4 regions of the Roseateles amylovorans genome follow, and region 3 is predicted to be linked to each of the others. Evidence: predicted binding sites of a transcription regulator. Region 3 holds the regulator's gene; each other region holds the start of a gene.
What was found. Region 3 encodes LexA, which represses DNA repair genes until DNA is damaged. Its sites were predicted from a motif close to ACTGTATNNNNATACAGT; they were not measured.
Positions count from the first base shown of each region.

Region 1: the regulator LexA is predicted to act here: its motif matches at 2,094-2,111, upstream of N4261_RS16040 (ATP-dependent helicase).
Region 2: the regulator LexA is predicted to act here: its motif matches at 3,454-3,471, upstream of imuA (translesion DNA synthesis-associated protein ImuA).
Region 4: the regulator LexA is predicted to act here: its motif matches at 2,770-2,787, upstream of N4261_RS01015 (putative DNA modification/repair radical SAM protein).

Region 1 is NZ_CP104562.2:3,869,853-3,874,594, reverse strand. Features, by position in the region: gene N4261_RS16040 (ATP-dependent helicase) at 1-2,076, opposite strand, end outside; gene N4261_RS16035 (TspO-related membrane protein) at 2,353-3,171, shown strand; gene N4261_RS16030 (ABC transporter ATP-binding protein) at 3,363-4,433, opposite strand; gene N4261_RS16025 (carbohydrate ABC transporter permease) at 4,445-4,742, opposite strand, start outside.
Region 2 is NZ_CP104562.2:1,689,703-1,694,444, forward strand. Features, by position in the region: gene N4261_RS07300 (error-prone DNA polymerase) at 1-751, opposite strand, end outside; gene N4261_RS07305 (Y-family DNA polymerase) at 766-2,346, opposite strand; gene imuA (translesion DNA synthesis-associated protein ImuA) at 2,294-3,439, opposite strand; gene N4261_RS07315 (GNAT family N-acetyltransferase) at 3,611-4,201, shown strand; gene N4261_RS07320 (Crp/Fnr family transcriptional regulator) at 4,217-4,742, opposite strand, start outside.
Region 3 is NZ_CP104562.2:2,437,059-2,441,800, forward strand. Features, by position in the region: gene gltX (glutamate--tRNA ligase) at 1-1,176, shown strand, start outside; tRNA gene N4261_RS10350 (tRNA-Ala) at 1,327-1,402, shown strand; tRNA gene N4261_RS10355 (tRNA-Glu) at 1,468-1,543, shown strand; tRNA gene N4261_RS10360 (tRNA-Asp) at 1,683-1,759, shown strand; tRNA gene N4261_RS10365 (tRNA-Ala) at 1,808-1,883, shown strand; tRNA gene N4261_RS10370 (tRNA-Glu) at 1,958-2,033, shown strand; tRNA gene N4261_RS10375 (tRNA-Asp) at 2,143-2,219, shown strand; gene N4261_RS10380 (helix-hairpin-helix domain-containing protein) at 2,653-2,976, opposite strand; gene lexA (transcriptional repressor LexA) at 3,144-3,821, opposite strand; gene N4261_RS10390 (asparaginase) at 4,018-4,742, shown strand, end outside.
Region 4 is NZ_CP104562.2:237,668-242,409, forward strand. Features, by position in the region: gene N4261_RS01005 (serine hydrolase) at 1-411, opposite strand, end outside; gene N4261_RS01010 (TIGR03915 family putative DNA repair protein) at 544-1,413, opposite strand; gene N4261_RS01015 (putative DNA modification/repair radical SAM protein) at 1,413-2,744, opposite strand; gene N4261_RS01020 (oleate hydratase) at 3,047-4,742, shown strand, end outside.

The DNA of each region.
Region 1 (4,742 bases), 1.4 Mb from region 3:
CGGCTTCACCAGCGCCGGCAGCGGGGCCTGGACCTCGTTGGCCGGGCCCACCTTCTCGAAGTGGCGTGCCACCTTGCCGGGCAGGAAGCGTGACACGCTGGCGTAGAGATGCCGATCGCCGTGGCGCGCCTGCTGCGTCACATAGAAACGCTGCGGCACCATCACCGCCAGATGCTGCTTGGCGCGGGTCATCGCCACATACAGCAGCCGTCGCTCTTCCTCGATCTGAGCCTGTGCGCCGGTGCTCAAGTCCGAGGGCAGGCAGCCGTCCACGCAGTTCAGCAGATACACCGCCTCCCATTCCTGGCCCTTGGCGGAGTGGATGGTGGAGAGGATCAGGTAGTCCTCGTCCTTGAGGGGCACGCCGGATTCGTCGCTGCTGGCTTCGGGCGGATCGAGCGTGAGCTCGGTGAGAAAGCGCTCCCGGCTGCCGTAGCCCTGGGCGATCCGCACGATCTGCTCCAGGTCCGCCAGACGGATCGCCGCATCCTCCTGCAGCCGCTCCAGGTGCGGCGCGTACCACTGCACCACGGCTTCCAGCTCGGCCGGCCAGTCCGATCCGTCCATCAGCTGGATCATCAAGGCGCTCAGCCGTGTCCAGTCCGCCTTCGCCGCACCCGGCGGCTGGAAGGACTGCAGCACGGTGCGCACCTCTGGCGCGTCCTGCATCTCATCGAGCAGCCGGCGCGCGCTGGCGGGGCCGAAACCGGGCAGCAACTGCGACACCCGGAAGCCGGCCAGCCGATGGCGCGGGTTGTCGGCCCAGCGCAGCACGCTCATCACGTCCTTCACATGGCTGCTCTCCAGGAATTTGAGGCCACCGAATTTCACGAACGGGATGTTGCGGCGGGTGAGTTCCAGCTCCAGCGGCGCACTGTGGCTGGCGGTGCGGAACAGCACCGCCTGACGGGTGAGTTTCAGGCCTTCCTCGCGGCGCTGCAGGATGCGGTCGGCGACCCACTGAGCCTGGCGCGCCTCGTCTTCCACCGTCACCAGTTGGGGCTGCTCGTTCGAGACCTTGTCCGACCACAGCTGCTTGTCGTGCCGCTCGCGAGACTGGGCGATCACCGCATTGGAGGCCTCCAGGATCGGCTGGGTCGACCGATAGTTGCGCGCGAGCGTGATCACCCGCGCCGGCGGCTGGAAGCGCTGCGGAAAATCCAGGATGTTGCGCACCTCGGCCGCGCGGAAGGAATAGATCGCCTGCGCATCGTCGCCGACCACGGTCAGCCGGTCACCGGTGGGCTTGAGCCGATGCAGGATGGTGGCCTGCAGCCGGTTGGTGTCCTGGTATTCGTCGACCAGCACATGGTCGAAGCGCTCGCCGAGCGCCTGCGCAATCTCCTCGTCGCTCATCATCTCGGCCCAGTAGAGCAGCAGGTCGTCATAGTCCAGCAGGTGCTGTTGCTGCTTGGCCTCCACATAGGCGCCGAACAGCTGCTTGAGCGCGTCATGCGCGGCGAAGCACCAAGGAAAGTGGTCCTGCAGCACCTGGTCCAGGCGCGCCTCGCTGTTGACGGTGCGCGAGTAGATGTTCAGGCAGGTGGATTTCAGCGGAAAGCGGTCGGTTGTCTCCGCCAGGCCCAGGGCCTGGCGCTGCAGTCCCATCAGGTCCTCGGCATCGGCCCGGTCCAGGATGGTGAACTGTGTCTCCAACCCGATGCGTGGCGCGTATTCGCGCAGCAGTCGGGCGCCCACGCTGTGGAAGGTGCCTGCCCAGGGAAAGCGCGGCGGTGCCTGGGTGCTGCGCAGCCCCAGCGCCCGGTGCAGCATCCGGCCGGCGCGGCGTTCCATTTCGCCGGCTGCACGCCGTGAGAAGGTGAGCAGCAGCAGGCGTTGCGGGTCCGCCCCGCTCTGGAGCAAGCGCGCCACCCGCGCCGCCAGCGTCTTGGTCTTGCCGGAGCCGGCGCCCGCAATCACCAGCAGCGGGCCGTGGCCGTCCTCCGGCGCGACCAGGCCGTGTTCGACCGCGGCCCGCTGTTGCGGGTTCAGGTCCGCGAAAGCGGCGTCAGGTCCCGTCGGCGGCACCGGGTCAGGGCGGTCGGCGAGGGCGTTCGGGGCATCGATCGGCGTCATGGCGGATCGGATCATAGGCTGTACAAACGAACAGTGTCAGTTGGCAATCGCCCGGGGGTGGTCTTCCTGCACCTTCGGTCGACCGTCAAGTCAGACCGCTATCTCACAGCGGCACCCCACAGCTGCACCCCGCAGCGGCATCTCACAGCGGCAGATCACGCCCGAGCCTGTGCATCGCCCCCTGGGGGCATGTGGATTGCCGACTTGCACTCAAAATCACGATGTACGGCGATCGTTCGCCGACCACCCGTTCCAAAACTCGAAAAGAGAGCCCCCATGCCACAAGCACTGCTGATGTTGAGCGCGCTGGCGATGCCGCTGATTGCGTGGCTGTCCCAGCGAGGCGTGTTCGGTCCGGACAACGGCACCATCTCCAACCAATACCCCACGCTGCTGGTGGCGCAGGGGTATGCGTTCTCGATCTGGGGCGTGATCTTCCTGCTGGACCTGATCTTCGCGCTCTGGATGCTGCGGGGCCAACGCAGCACGGAAGGCAGCACCGCTGCGCCGCGACCCACTTCGCACCGCTGCGTGGTGCTCGTCACCGTCGGTTTTGCGCTGACCGCCAGCTGGATGATCGTGTTCTCCCAGCGCTGGTTCTGGGTGGCGCTGGCGGTCATGTGGCTGGCGCTGATCAGCATGGTCTGGGCGCTGATGCTGGTGGCCCATGCGCGACCGCGCGGCGCTGCCGCCTGGATGACGCTGCTGCCACTGGGGCTGCATGCGGGCTGGCTGTCGCTGGCGGCCTTCCTCAATACCGCGCAGGTGATCGTGGCGGAGCAACTGCTGCCCACCGTCGATCAACTGCCGTGGAGCCTGGTGCTGTGGGCACTGGCGGCCCTGCTGGTGCTGGTGGCCAATGCGCGGCTGCATCAGCCGATGGTGCCCATCGCGGGCGTCGCTTATGTGGTGGCGGCGGTGTGGGGCCTGGTGGGCGTGTATGTGAAGCAGTCCCACAGCGAGCTGCCGGGCGCGCACACCTCCGCCTGGGTGGCGGCGGCACTCGTGGTGGTGGTGATCGCTCAGACGCTGTGGCTGCGGCTGCGCGGCACCCAGCCGACCGATGCGCAGCGGATGTCGTATCGGCCGCATTGAGGCTCGGGGCGTTCGAGGCCAACGCCAACGCCGACGTCGAAGCGGAGCAAAGGCAGAAGCAGCGGTAACAGTGGAGAAAGCTGAAGCCCATGCCGAAGCAGAGCTCACCAAAGAAAAACGGCGCCGAGGCGCCGTTTTTCATGGTCGATGCGCGACCGGTCGGTGATCGACAGGCCGCACGCTGCGGCGCGTCAGGCGATGCGCTGCTCGTTGCTCGCATCGAACAGATGCGCCACTTCCGGCTGCCACTGCAGGCGCACGGCGTCGCCCACCTGCAGATGCGGATTGCCCGCCACCCGCGAGGTGATCTGGCCCAGCGGCGTGTCCACCAGCAGATAGGTCTCGGGGCCGGTCGGCTCGATCATCAACAGCTTGCCGGGCACGCCGTCGTCGGCCAGGCGGATGTGCTCCGGACGCAGCCCGTACAGGCAGCCGCCGTTGCCGCGGATCGACGCATTGATCGAGGCCGACTGCTGCGCGCTCAGCGGCAGCGCCAGGCCTTGGGCCGACAGGCCGTCGTCGCGACGCTCGGCGCTGACGAAGTTCATCGTCGGCGAGCCGATGAACTCGGCCACGAAGCGGTTGGCGGGGCGGGTGTAGATCTCTTCAGGCGTGCCGAACTGCTGCACCAGACCGTCGCGCATCACGGCGATGCGGTCACCCAGCGTCATCGCCTCGACCTGGTCGTGGGTCACATAGACGGTGGTGGTCTTGGTGCGCTGATGCAGCAGCTTGATCTCGGCACGCATCTCGATGCGCAGCTTGGCATCCAGGTTGGACAGCGGTTCATCGAACAGGAACAGCTTCGGATCGCGCGCGAGCGCACGGCCCATGGCCACGCGCTGACGCTGGCCGCCGGACAGCTGACCGGGCTTGCGGTCGAGCAGGTGGTCGATCTGCAGCATCTTGGCCACGCGCTGCACCGTGGCCTCGCGTTCCGCCTTCGGCACCTTGCGCATTTCCAGGCCGAAGGAAATGTTCTGCGCCACATTCATGTTCGGGTAGAGCGCATAGCTCTGGAACACCATGGCGATGTCGCGGTCCTTGCTCGGCAGGTAGGTGATGTCGCGGTCGGCGATGTGGATCGAGCCGGAGGTCGGATGCTCCAGGCCGGCGATCATCGCCAGCAGCGTGGACTTGCCGCAGCCCGACGGGCCGACCAGGATCAGGAACTCGCCGGCATCGATGGAGAGGTCGATGCCCTTGAGGATGTCGGCCGCGCCGTAGCTCTTGCGGACCTGGGAGATGGTGAGTGCGCCCATGAGGGAAATCCTTAACCTTTGACAGCGCCGGCGGTGAGGCCGCGCACGAAATACTTGCCAGCGACGATGTAGACGAACAGCGTCGGCAACGCGGCGATCAGCGCGGCGGCCATGTCCACGTTGTATTCCTTGACCGAACTCGAGGTGTTGGCCAGGTTGTTCAGGCCGACGGTGATCGGCTTGCTGTCCGCGCCCGAGAAGACCACGCCGTAGAGGAAGTCGTTCCAGATCGAGGTGAACTGCCAGATCAGCGTCACCACCAGGATCGGCGTGGACAGCGGCACCACGATGCGCAGGAAGATCTGCCAG
Region 2 (4,742 bases), 750 kb from region 3:
GGCGTTCGGCATTGCGGTCCAGCGCCTGACCGCACTCGGTCAGCGGCTGGCACAGCCGGGTGGCGGTCAGCACATCCTGCAGCGGCTTGCGGCTGCGCACATGCATGAGCACATCCCCCACGGCCACCAGCGGGATTTCGGTCAGCGCATGGACCTCGCGCAGTCGCATCAGGCGGATTTCGTCATCCACCCGCCGCGGCAGGTCCACGCCCAGCCAGCAGCGCCCCATGAAGCGCGACAGCAGCCAGCGTGACAGCGCCAGCAATTGCGCCGGGCTGGCATGGCGGTCCGGACAGGCGATGACCACGCAGTCGTCCAGCGCCTGCGGGCCGATGTCGTCCAGGGTGCAGTGGTAGGTGCCTTTCTCGCTGGCGCGCCGAAGCCGCGAGATCAACTGGCAGAGGTTGCCGTAGCCGTTGAGATTGCAGACCAGCACGACCAGGGTGAAAGGCCAGTCGCCCTGGATCTGGAACTGGCTGCCGACCAGCAGCTTGAGGCCCTTGGCCTTGGCCGCGACATGGGCCCGCACCATGCCGGCCATGGTGCATTCATCGGTGATAGCGAGCGCCTGATAGCCCAGTTCCAGCGCGCGATCGACCAGCTCCTCCGGCCAGCTCGCCCCTTGCAGGAAACTGAAGTTGCTGAGGCAGCGCAGCTCGGCATAGGCCGGCAGTGGCGTGCTGCCGGCACCACCGCAGGCACCGCCGGGACGGCGGTCGCGAGCGCGATCGGTCTGGGGATCGGAGGCCATGGTTCGGGCCCGTCTCAGGCGTAGACGCCGTGCAGGAACCAGGCGCCGCTGTCCGGATCGTCGTCCTTGCCGGGCGGCTGCTGGAAGATGGCGAGCACCCCGGCGTTGTCATTGACCGCAATCCAGTAGTCACGCACCACCTGGCGATGGCCGGCGGCCTGCACGGTGGCGTTGTCCCCCGGCTTGAGCTGGGTGAAGGGCGGGGTGGACGGAGAAGCCCGTGAAGCCTTTGAGTCCCGTGAGCCCCATGAGCCCGGTGAGCCCGGTGAGCCTGCTGAGCCCGGCAGGACGGCAGCGCCGGCCGCGCCGGACGTCTCGGCGTCTGGGGCGGCGTCCGGCGTCGTCGCCTCGCGCGGCAGTCGGTCCCACCAGCCGCCCTCGATCCGATCCGGACCGATCAGCAGCGTCAGCGGTCCCTGGTAATGCGGACCGCCGTCGCGCAGGGCCAGCCGCAGCGGCGGCTCCAGCAAGAAGACGGGCGCGGGCGCGCCGGGCGGCTCGACCGCGCCCCGGGCCGGGCCCGTCCCCCGGCTGCGGCCGCCGCGGCCGGTGCCGGCGCTGACGGCCTGCGCGCAGGGCTGCCACCGGGTCATCCATTCCGGTCGATGGTCATCGCCGGTGGCCGGCTGCAGCACCCGCTCCGGCCCCAGCCGGGCGGCGATGCGCTCCAGCGTCAGGTAGAGCGTCTCGCCGGTGCGCACCGTATCGGGCAGCAGCGAGGCGCTTTCCTCGGTGAGGACCTGCACTCCCAGCGCTTGCAGCCGCAGTTCACCGACGGGCGCCAGCAGGGTCGTCTTGGCCAGATGCTCGGCCAGCAGGCGGCAGAAATGTTCCAGCTCGCGGATCGGCTCGGCGGTGCGCAGGGTCAGGCTGCCGCCATCGCCCGCGTCCTTGGCCCGCATGGAGTCATGCACCCAGTGCAGCGTCACGCCGGTGGCGCCCGCATGGCGGGCCGCCAGCCAGCCGCACAGGCGCATGAGCAGCGGCCGGGCGCTCAGCAGCAGGGCAGGCGCATGGTCCTCGCGACTGGGCAGCTCGACACGCGCGAGGAAGTCCTCCGGCAGTGTTTGCCAGCGATGGGCCTCGGGCCGCAGCGCGTAGGCCTGGTCCAACTGGGTCAGCAGCGCCGCACCGAAGCGTCGACTGATGCCGCCGCGCGGCAACAACCGCAACTGGCCCAGCGTGTTGATGCCGGCCCGGGTGAGCGCTTCGGCATGGGCGGCGGCCGCGCTGAGTGCCCTCAGCGGCAGCGGATCCAGGACCACCTGCAGCAGCCGGCCGCCCAGGTCCGGCACGCCGCAACGCGCCAGGGTCAGCGCGGCGGTGGCGGTCGGTGCCCAACCGATGCCGATCACGCCGAGGTCCGGCGCCTCGTCGCTGATCCGCTGCTGGAGCGCGCCCAGCCCGCGGAACAGGCGCAGGCTGGCCGCGACCTCCATCACCACGGCGTCCTCCATCCTCGCCACCCGGGGCGTGAACTGCAGGCACCACACCGCCAATCCGGACTGCGCCTCCGGACAGATGCCGGGAGGCGCCTTCGGATCATCGGACGGCGTCGGTGCTCGAGGCGACAGGATCAGGGCGACCCACAACATCGTGGCGCTCCGGGAAAGAAGAGTCGGGAACGGTCCGGGCCGAGGTGGCGTCGGCGTGGTCGGCGTGGTCGGCCTGCCAGGTCGGGACCAAGGCGGACAGGGTCGTCGACAGGACCGCCGAGGAAGCCGTCGAGGTGGCTGAAACGGTGGCTGAAGCGGTGGCCGATGCGGTGACTGCCGAGACCGGCGACACGGCGACCGATGAACGGCGGGATGGCCGCTGCACCGTGGACACCCGCTCGCGCACCGGCGCCGGCGTGGTGGCGGGTTGAGGCCGCAGATGGCTGGGGCGCATCACCCGAGGCGTCAGCACCGTGTCCAGTCCGCCGGGGATGGAGGGCAGACGCAGCGGGGTTTCCTGGGCGGGCCCCTTGCGCTTGAGGATCTGCACCTGCAGCGCCCAATCCACATCGATCGTCACTTGCAGGCGCAAGGGCGCGGGCGATGGATCGTGACGCGCTTCCAGCGGCCGGAACAGAAAGATCGGACCTTCGAAGGATTGCGCCAGCACCTGCAAGCGCCGCAATTGCTCCGGAGCGGCCTGCGGCATCCAGGCCATCACCGCACCGGCGGCATTGGACTTGATCAACTGCTCGGTGCACCACAGCCGCTCCGACGGTGCCTGGGCCTGGATCCAGACCAGATGGCGTTCGTCCAGCCCCAGGTGCCTCAGGCCGGGCAGGTGAGGGCGCTTGGGCGGGCCGACCAGCACGACTGCGGTCCCGCGCTTCACGAGGGTCCGCAGCGCGGGCCCCACCAGCCGCCATTCAGCCAGCGAGAACTGGGTCTGCAGCACTTCGGTGATCTGCTGCGCCGGCCAGCCGCCGCCCGGCAACTCGGCATCCAGCGCGGGAAAGCCGCTCGACCAGGTGAGGGTGGAGGTGCGGCCCAGCGCATCGCCGCGCCACAGCACGTCGGCAATGGCCGAAGGCAGGGGCGTGAGGGCTGGGCGCGCCGCATTCTGCGAAGGCGACACGAGGGCCTCGAGATCGGGCTCGGGATCGGGCTCGGTGGGGCTGGGGCTGGGGCTGGGGAGCGGGGGCTGTCCGGCAGGCGGGGACAGGCCGTCCTCCCTGGCAGACAGGGATGTCATGGCGCAAAGCAAATACTGTATGAAAGCACAGTATAGGCGGCGACTTATGGCCTGAAGGGGTGGTTACAACTTCGATGGGTCGGCCCGTGATGCAAGTCCTCCCTTCTTGCGTATAGACATCACTCCCCACCCTGAAAACTCATCGGAGCGCATAATGGCCGGGTAAACCCTATGTTGATGTTGTCCCCCACTCCTCCCGCTGGTGACGACCTCCTGCAGACGGCGCGCCTGACGCTCCGCCCGCCGGAGGATGCCGATCTCTCGCTGCTGCATCAGGCGCTGAGCGATCCCGCCAATCGCCGGTTCGGCGCGGACGGCGCCTGCGCCAGCGCGCGGCTGAGCCATTGGCAGGCGCTCTGGGCGCGGGACGCCATCGGCCCCTGGGCGGTGCAATTGCAGGACCGACCCCAGCATGGCGCGATCGGTTTCGGCGGACTGAGCCGAGGCTTGGTAGCCGGTGTGCCGGCGTTGCTGCTGGAGTTCCACTTCCGTTCGGACTTCTGGGGCTGCGGCTATGCGGCGGAGATGTCCCTCACCGCCTTGCGCCTGGCCTTCGACCGCCTGAAAGCGGGGGCGGTGCAGTCCCTGCTGCCGCCCGGCAACACGGCCGCCCGCAAGACGGTGGAGCGGCTGGGCCTGCGGCTCAAGGGCTCGGTGGCCGATCATCCCGGCGAGGCCGCCAGCCTGCTCTACGAGATCAACGTCGCCCAATTCAGCGAACGGCCACCGCAACAGCCTGAGCCGACGCCGTTCGGTGCCTGAGCCCGGACGCTCCGCCTACTGCGGATAGGTTCGCAACCCTTCCAGATCCAGCACCCGCACCCCGCCGTATTCGACGACGATAAGCTGCCGGTCCTGCAGATGCCGCAGTGCCTCATTCACGCGCTGCCGAGACAATCCCACCAGATGACCCAGCTCCTGCTGCGTGATGCGCAGCAGTCCGCCGACGCCGGGATAGAGCTGCGGATGGAAAAGCGCCGCCAGGTTGCGCGCCACCCGCAGGTCGGGATCGCTCTGGCGGTCGATTTCGCGCGCGGCGATGAACTGGCCCAGCCGCTCATTGAGCTGGTTCAGCACATACCGGTTGAAGGCGATGCTGGTCTCCAGCAACTCATCGAAGCCCGCCAGCGGCAGCCCGGCGACCACACTGCGCCGCAGGGCCTGGATGTTGTAGCGATAGACCTCGCGCTTGAGCAGCGTGCCCTCCCCGAACCAGCCGCCCGGCGGCACGCCGGTGAAGGTCACCGGCCGAGCGGCGGCATCGTCGTTGCTCATCTTCAGCAAGCCGTCGATGACGCCGAAC
Region 3 (4,742 bases):
TACCACGAGGTCGCGCAGCAGATGATCGCGGCCGGCACGGCCTACTACTGCTACTGCACGCCCGAGGAACTCGAAGCCATGCGTGAAGGCCAGCGCGCGCGCGGCGAGAAGACCGGCTACGACGGCCGTTGGCGCCCGGAGCCCGGCAAGACGCTGCCGCCGGTGCCGGCGGATGTGAAGCCGGTGGTGCGCTTCAAGAATCCGCTGGAAGGCGATGTGAGCTGGGACGACCTGGTCAAGGGCCCCATCACCATCAACAACCGCGAGATCGATGACCTCATCATCATGCGTCCGGCCGATGCCGCTGCAGGCGAGGGCGCGCTCGGTGTGCCGACCTACAACTTCGCGGTGGTGGTGGACGATTGGGACATGGCGATCAGCCATGTCTTCCGCGGCGATGAGCACATCAACAACACGCCCTGGCAGATCAACATCTTCAATGCCCTGGGCGCACCGTTGCCGCAGTTCGGCCACATTCCGGTGATCCTGGGCGACGACGGCCAGAAGCTGTCCAAGCGCCGAGGCGCCGTCAGCGTCACCGCGTACGAGGACAACGGCTACCTGCCCGAGGCCATGCTGAACTACCTCGCCCGTCTGGGCTGGAGCCACGGCGACGATGAGCTGTTCACCATCGAGCAGATGGTGTCGTGGTTCGATGGCGGGCACATCTCCAAGAGTCCCGCCCAGTGGGATCCGGCCAAGCTGGAGTGGGTCAATGCGCACTACATCAAGCAAGCGTCGGATGAACGTCTGGCGGCCTTGGTCGGTGCCCAGTTGACCAAGCGCGGTTTGCCGGTGCCGGCACGGCTGGAGGCCATGTGCGCGCTGTACAAGGACCGCTGTGCCACCACCGTCGTGCTGGCGGACTGGCTGGCGATGTATGTCGCGCCGGTGTCGCCGTCCGACGAGGATCGCGCCACCCACCTCACTGAGGCTGTCAAGCCTGCGATTCGGTCATTGGCCGACAAGCTGGCCGCGCTGGACGGCGAAGGCTGGAACAAGGCCGCCATCAATGGCGCGATCAAGGAGACCATCGGTGCCTTCGGTCTGAAGATGCCGCAACTGGCCATCCCAGTGCGGGTGCTGGTGTGCGGTCGTGCGCAAACGCCGTCGGTCGATGCGGTGTTGGAACTCTTCGACAAGGAAATTTTGGTGAACCGCTTGCGTTCCGTTTAAAACTCGATCTATACTCTCGTTCTCGCTTGAACAGCGCGGTCAGAAACGGTTCTGAAACGCAGTGAGTCTGAGCGAATCTGAACGGGGAGCGATAAGCTCCCCGATGAGATTCCAAAGGCCCTTCTACTGTGTGATGACTGTCGAGGCACCGGGGGTATAGCTCAGCTGGGAGAGCGCTTGCATGGCATGCAAGAGGTCAGCGGTTCGATCCCGCTTACCTCCACCAAGAATGTCTCTGGATGTATTTTCGGAGCGACTCAGGTGGCGCGCAGTTCAAGTCAAGAAGGTTTTGTCCCCTTCGTCTAGAGGCCTAGGACACCACCCTTTCACGGTGGCTACAGGGGTTCGAATCCCCTAGGGGACGCCAAGACTCAACGTCATGTTCGCATGGCTTGATTACTGGACTGAAAATTGAAGCGAGTTTGACCAAACTGCTCCAAAATTCAGTTATAGTAATGAATCGTTGAAAATCAAACTGATGCGATGGCTGCAAAGCCAAGTATCTTGGAGTGGTAGTTCAGTTGGTTAGAATACCGGCCTGTCACGCCGGGGGTCGCGGGTTCGAGCCCCGTCCACTCCGCCAATATTGTCGATGACTCGGGCTGCGTACCGAATCGATGCGAAAGCATTCGGGGGTATAGCTCAGCTGGGAGAGCGCTTGCATGGCATGCAAGAGGTCAGCGGTTCGATCCCGCTTACCTCCACCAAGTTTCTCGGAATGGCTCTTCGGGGCTGTTGTATGGAACGAGGGCGCAGTTTTGAGTCATTGAAAGAAGGACATGTCCCCTTCGTCTAGAGGCCTAGGACACCACCCTTTCACGGTGGCTACAGGGGTTCGAATCCCCTAGGGGACGCCAAGTTGTTCAAGCCGGTTTTTCCGGTTTGCCAGCGCCGACAGAATGCGAAAATAGTCGACGTCTGCGAACTTGTTTGAGAATGATATCGGTGCTGAAAAGCACCGTATCTGGAGTGGTAGTTCAGTTGGTTAGAATACCGGCCTGTCACGCCGGGGGTCGCGGGTTCGAGCCCCGTCCACTCCGCCAACATTGAAACCCTGTCGATGCAAATCGACAGGGTTTTTTCTTTTGCGGTTTGGTTTTACATTCCGATCGCCCAAGGGTTTCGATGGTCGCCTGACGAGCGTGGGGCGAGGTCTGCACCATGGATATCTCATTCACCCTGAGATTGAGGCTGTTGCAGGAAACTGGTGGCTCGGCTTGGTGGCAGCGACGAATCCAGCCAGGTTTCCAGCTTGGAATTCCACCTCGGTTGACCGTCTTCACCCGATGGGTTGACCATGGGATTCAGGAGCCCATCGGCCAAGGGATTGGCCGCCGGATTGGCGAGGCGGTCGCCTCTAGATTGCAGCAGCACCAAATTCTGACTGCGTCGTTCAGACGAAGGGTTAGGCTGGGCCTGCGGCGACGGAGTTCGAAACCCCAGGCGTTGCAAGCCAGGGCTCGCCCACCCTCGCGCTCAAACGTCAGGATATTGCGCTTTGCGCACAGCGGTATAACTCCACCAATCCCGCGCCGGACCGCCATTCATGAAATCAACGGCGGCCATGAGCGTATCCAGCACGCACGGATCGTGACGTTGCCCCGTGAGTTTGCACAGGCGCTGGTAGAGCGCAAAGGCATCGGCGCCGACCAGGTCGACCGGCAAGCGAATCCCCAACACCTCGAAGTCCGCCACCATGGCAGGACCGATGTTGGGAATCTGGCGCAAGTGTCGGCACTCTGCCGCCGATGCCGCTTTGCTGCTGCTGCGGGCGACCCTCGTTGCTGGACTGGACGTCATCGTCTTTCATCTCCGCATTGGCTTGAGCCGCACTTTGAGCGTCGACCTTTAAGCGTCCGCCGTCACCCGTCGGCCTTTTGGTATGGACCTTTATGCGCCGACCGTTACGCGCCGACCGTTACGCGTCGACGATTACGCGTCGACGGTTTCGCGTCGACGGTTTCGCCTCAATGGAATCCAGCCCGGATCAGTCCGACGGCCAGGCCTTCCAAGGCGAAGCTCTCATCGCCGGCCGGCACGTCGATGGGCTGGAAGTCGGGATTCTCCGGCAGCAGACGAATGCCGCCCGCATGCCGCTGGAAGCGTTTCACGGTGACTTCGTCGCCAATACGGGCCACCACCACCTGGCCGTTGCGCGCCTCGCTGGTTTTCTGGACTGCGAGCAGGTCGCCATCCATGATGCCGATGTCCTTCATGCTCATGCCTTTGACCCGCAGCAGGAAGTCCGGCGTGCGGGAGAAGACCGAGGGATCGACGCTATAGTGCTGCTCCACATGTTCCTCAGCGAGGATGGGCGAGCCGGCAGCGACCCGACCCACCAGCGGCAGCGTGAGTTGCGCGAGGTTGGGAATCGGCAACGCAAACTGGCGGTGCTCGCGGGCTTGATTCACTTCGCGTAGCGTCGGTGTGGGCAAGCGGATACCGCGTGCGGTGCCGCCCAGCAATTCGATCACGCCTTTTCGCGCCAGCGCTTGCAGGTGTTCCTCTGCGGCATTGGCGGAGCGAAAACCCAGCTCGGTCGCGATTTCCGCGCGAGTGGGTGGCGAGCCGGTGCGCTCGATGCTGCGCCGGACCAGGTCGAAAATCTGTTGTTGGCGGGCGGTGAGTTTCGGGGGTGTATCCACGTGCGCAGCCTTTGGTGGTCAGGGGTCATGGATGGAAATGCCTTTGCTCTGTCACCTGTGCCGCAGCGCTGGTCAAAGCAGTGATGCATCTGCATGAGGCAGGGACATCAGGTGGCAGTAGGCAAGGCAGCCGGAAGTTCGCTGATGGCCTGAGTATCCATCCAGTGATCTGTATTTTTATCCAGGAGACGCTGAATTGCAAAGCGCCGCGCAAAAGATTGTGATCATCGGGACCGGGGGCACCATCGCTGGTGCCTCGGGGAGTTCGACGGACAACGTCGGCTACAAGGCCGGCCAGCTCTCGGTGCAGTCGTTGGTGGCTGCCATTCCGGCGCTGGCCGATCAGCCTCTCGAGGCCGAGCAATTGGCTCAGCTCGACAGCAAGGACATGGATCACGCGACCTGGGCCCGGCTGGCGCGCAGTGTCGAGCGGCATCTGGCGCGCAGCGACGTGCGAGGGGTGGTCATCACCCACGGCACCGACACCCTGGAGGAGACCGCCTACCTGCTGCAGCGGGTGCTGGCACCCGGCAAGCCGGTGGTGCTGACAGCGGCGATGCGGCCGGCCACGGCTATTCAGGCCGACGGCCCACAGAACCTGCTCGATGCGGTCGCGGTGGCCAGGACGGATGGGGTTCGAGGCGTGGTGGCGGTGGTCGCCGGCCAGGTGTGGTCAGGCTTGGAGCTGCGCAAGACGCACACCTATCGCCTGGATGCGTTTGGCGCCGGGCCCGACGCAGGACCGCTGGCCGTGGTGGAGGAGGGCGCGCTGCGCCAGTTTCGCGATTGGCCGGCCGGGACCGCACTGGGCACCGCGCTGCTGCCGGATGAAGGCAAGGACTGGCCCTGGGTCGAAGTCCTGGGCAGTCATGCAGGCATCGATGCGCGTGCGTTGACCGCTTGGCACCGCGCCGGTCTGCA
Region 4 (4,742 bases), 2.2 Mb from region 3:
CGTTTCGACCGGGTCGTCCAGCTTGATCAGACCGCGGGTGACCGCATCGGCCAGCAGCAGCGCGGTGAAGGTCTTGGTGATGGAGCCCAGCTCGAACAAGGTCTGGTCATCGGGGAGGGTGCCCTGCACCGTCGCGGCGCTGAAGGTGGTGGCGCCGTCGCGGATGCGCATCGAGGCCAGGGCGACGCCTTGGTATTGAAGACGTGTGGCGAGCAATGCGCCGTCGGGACCGCTGCGCTGGGGCTCGGGTTTGGCGGAGGAGGCCGCAGGGTCTGCCGCGCTGGCCTTGTCCGCAGGGGCAGGCGAGGCGGATGAGGCAGATTGCGCCCAGGCGCGCATCGGTCCGCACAGGGTGGCGGCGGTGAGTGCCGCAGTGGCGCGCAGACCCGTGCGCCGGCTGATGTCTGTCATGACGAAGGCTCCCTCACGCTGAGCCGCTCGCCGGGTATCGGCGACGTGGTGGCGTGTCGGGAAGGCAGTGTAGGGCGATGGCGATGGCGGCTTGGCGCTGACATCGCGGTCAGCCCAGGATCACCACGGCACTCACCTCGCCCCGCGCCTGGCCGCCGGAATCGCCCGAATCCGCCTCGGCTCGGATGGATCGGCGGTGATCATGGTCTGGGTCCGCTGGGCGGCTTCGGCGATCAGGGGCTCGATCAGCGCGGCTTCGGGCAGGTTGGGCCAATAGCGGCGCGGCATCTCCTTTTCCATCATCGCGATCTTGAGGCGCGCCGGATTGAAGATGCTTCGGTAGTAGGTGAGCCACAGCGCCGCGCCCGCGTCCGGCGTGGGCGCCTGCTCGCGGCGGGCCCCCGGTCCGGTCATCAGCTGACGGCCGTCCCAGGACACCGAGCACCGCGGCGACAGGATCGCCCAGCGCATGTTCGCGAAACGCCGCGCAAAGAAGGGCGACGCGGCCTCCACGATGTGATGTTCGGGTTCGAACCAGGCGACGTGGCGTTCGCCGTCGTCGTCCTGCACCGGCACAAATCGGACGAAGGCATGCATCTTGTGGATCTCGTGACGGACCTCCCGCGCCAACTGCTCGGCGCGGCGGCGTTCCGGATCCAGCGGGTCCCATCGGCCGCCGTCTTGCTGAAGTCTGAACAGCAGCCGATACAGCAGGTCGAACCGCTGCGGATCCCGGTTCAGCAGCGTGGCCTGGCAGAGCCGAAGGAAGTCGGCCGGCACCCGGATCGTCGAGCGCTTCACCGCGTCATCGGCGCAAGCGGTCAGCGCGTCTGCATCACCCGGGGCGTCGAGTCCGTCGTCGGCCGCGTCCCACAGCGTGGGGGCCTCCTCGTCGGTGCGCCAACTGACTTCGTCCGGTGTCGCGCCCGCCGCCACCAGGCGCCTCGCCGCTTGCCGGAAGCCGTCCAGATCGATGGGACCGTTCAGTTGCACGCGGATCATCAGAACAACCCCATCTGCATCGGAACCGGTGCGGACGCCACCGTCCGGAGCGGTGCGCCTGCGGCGGTGGCCTGTGCCAGCGCAGGGTGAGACGGCGAGGTGGCGATGGCTGCGCCATTCGGCATTGCACCGCTCGGCCGATGACCGTCCACCACCACGAACGGCAGCACCTTGCGTGTGGGCACCTTCAGCTGCGAGAGGTCCTCCGCACGAAGCCGACGCGCGCGCCGAGCCGCCACCAGCTTGTCGACCGAGCCCACGCCCAGCCCGGGAACCCGCAGCAGCAGCTCACGCGGCGCGTGGTTGAGGTCCACCGGAAAGCGCTCCGGATGCGCCAGCGCCCAGGCCAGCTTGGGATCCACGTCCAGGCGCAGCAAGCCGGTGCCGTCGTCGACGATCTCCTGATGGTCGAAGCCATAGAAGCGCATCAGCCAGTCCGCTTGATAGAGCCGATGCTCGCGCACCAGCGGTGGTGCTTGCAGCGGCAGTGCGCGGGAGGCGTCTGGGATCGGACTGAAGGCCGAGTAGTAGACACGGCGCATGCGGAAGCGCTGGTAGAGCGTGGCGCTGCTTTGCAGGATGCTGCGGTCGTCGCTGCCATCGGCGCCGACGATCATCTGGGTGCTTTGTCCGGCGGGTGCGAACCGAGGTGGGCGCGCCGGACGGGTGGATGCACCGGGCAGCACGCGGATCGGCACGGCGGCTGCGGCCTTGCGCTGCGCCTTGGCGTCGTCGATGTGCAGCCGCAGCCGGCCCATCGAACGGTGAATCGCGGCGGTGTCCTTTTCCGGCGCCAGCTGTTTCAGGCCAGTGTCCGTCGGCAGCTCGACATTGATGCTGAGTCGGTCCGCATAGAGGCCGGCACGCCGCAGCAGGTCCTCGCTGGCATCGGGAATGGTCTTGAGATGGATGTAGCCGCGGAAGTCGTGGGTCTCGCGCAGCACCCGTGCCACCTCCACCAGCAGCTCCATCGTGAAGTCGGGGCTCTTCACGATCCCGCTGCTGAGGAACAGGCCTTCGATGCAGTTGCGGCGGTAGAAGTCCAGGGTGAGCGTCACCACTTCCTCCACGCTGAACTTGGCCCGGGGCACGTTGCTGGACGATCGGTTCACGCAGTAGAGGCAGTCGTACTGGCAGTGATTGGTGAGCAGGATCTTCAGCAGCGAGATGCACCGGCCGTCCGGCGTATAGCTGTGGCAGATGCCCATCCCGCCCGAAGATCCCATGCCGCTGCCGCCGCGTGAGTCCCGCTTGTCGGTGCCGCTTGACGCGCACGAGGCGTCGTACTTGGCCGCATCGGCCAGGATGGCGAGCTTGCGTTGGAGGTCCATGAGGCTGCGTGGGGAACTGCTGAAGACTGTATGAATATACAGCCGGACTCCTGGATTGATGTCAGCAGACTGCACGTCGATGCGGTCTTTGCGTCGGGTCAATCGCACGGGGTGTGGGGACACGCGCGTCAATCCCGCTTCACCTCGATCCGCCTACAGTGGGATCACCCAGCACGGCAGCCGAACGAGCGGCCGATCAAGCACAACAAGCGCTGGGTCTTGAGGCATCGATGCCTGCGCAGCCGCGCGGGCCTCATGGCCGCCAAGGCGGGGGCGGGTCATCCATCAGGGGATCAAGAAGCATGCATTACAGCAGCGGCAATTACGAAGCGTTCGTTCGTCCACGCAAGCCTGCCGGCGTCGAGCGCAAGACGGCCTGGTTTGTCGGCTCCGGGCTGGCGTCGCTGGCCGGAGCCGCCTTTCTCATCCGGGACGGCCACATGGCCGGCGACCGCATCACCATCCTCGAAGAGCTGTCCTTGCCGGGGGGCGCGCTCGATGGCCTCAAGGAGCCCGAGCGGGGTTTCGTGATCCGTGGCGGTCGCGAAATGGAGTCGCATTTCGAGTGCCTCTGGGACCTGTTCCGTTCCATCCCGTCGCTGGAGATCGAAGACGCCAGCGTGCTCGACGAGTTCTACTGGCTCAACAAGAGCGACCCCAACGTCTCGCTGCAGCGGGCGACGCAGAACCAGGGTCAGGATGTGCCTGACAAGGCGCTGCTCACGCTGGACGATGCCGCCCAGAAGGACCTGCTGCGGCTGTTCTTCGCCACCCGCGAGGAGATGGAGAACAAGCGCATCGACGAGGTGCTGGGCCGCAGCTTCCTGGACAGCCACTTCTGGCTGTACTGGCGCACCATGTTCGCCTTCGAGGAATGGCACTCGGCGCTGGAGATGAAGCTGTACCTGCATCGCTTCATCCATCACCTGCACGGCCTGGCGGACTTCTCGACCCTGAAGTTCACCCGCTACAACCAGTATGAGTCGCTGGTGCTCCCGCTGGTCACCTGGCTGAAGGCGCGCGGGGTGAACTTCCGCTACGGCGTGGAGGTCACCGATGTCGATTTTGATGTCGATGTCGCCAGCGCTGACGACGTCGCTGCAGACCTGGTCGCGGACGACGTTCGTGCCCCGGCTCGCAAGCGGGCCACCCGGCTGCACTGGATCGAGCAAGGCCAGGCCGGCGGTGTGGACCTGGGACCGGATGATCTGGTCTTCATGACGATCGGCTCACTGACCGAGAACTCCGACAACGGCGACCACCAGACGCCGGCCGTGCTGAAGACCGGCCCCGCGCCTGCGTGGGATCTCTGGCGCCGGATCGCGGCCAAGGATCCCGCCTTCGGCCGTCCGGACGTGTTCGGCGCGCACATTCCGCAGACCAAGTGGCAGTCCGCCACCATCACCACGCTGGACGCGCGCATCCCCGAGTACATCCGGCGCATCACCCGGCGCGATCCCTTCAGCGGCAAGGTGGTGAGCGGCGGTATTGTGACGGTCAAGGATTCGTCCTGGCTGTGCAGCTGGACGGTCAATCGCCAGCCGCATTTCAAGCAGCAGCCGAAGGACCAGATCGTGGTCTGGTTCTATTCGCTGTTTGTCGAGAAGCCCGGCGACTATGTCAAGAAGCCGATGCAGGACTGCACCGGCGAGGAGATCACCCAGGAATGGCTCTACCACCTGGGTGTGCCGGAGGCGGACATCCCGGAGCTGGCCGCGACCGGCGCGAAGACGGTGCCGGTGATGATGCCCTACATCACCGCCTTCTTCATGCCGCGCCAGGCGGGCGACCGGCCGGATGTCGTGCCCCATGGGGCCGCGAACTTCGCATTCATCGGCCAGTTCGCCGAGACCCGTGAGCGCGACTGCATCTTCACCACCGAATATTCGGTGCGGACCGCGATGGAGGCCGTCTACACGCTGCTCGACGTGGAGCGTGGGGTGCCCGAGGTCTTCAACTCCACCTATGACATCCGCACGCTGCTCGCGGCGGTCAAGC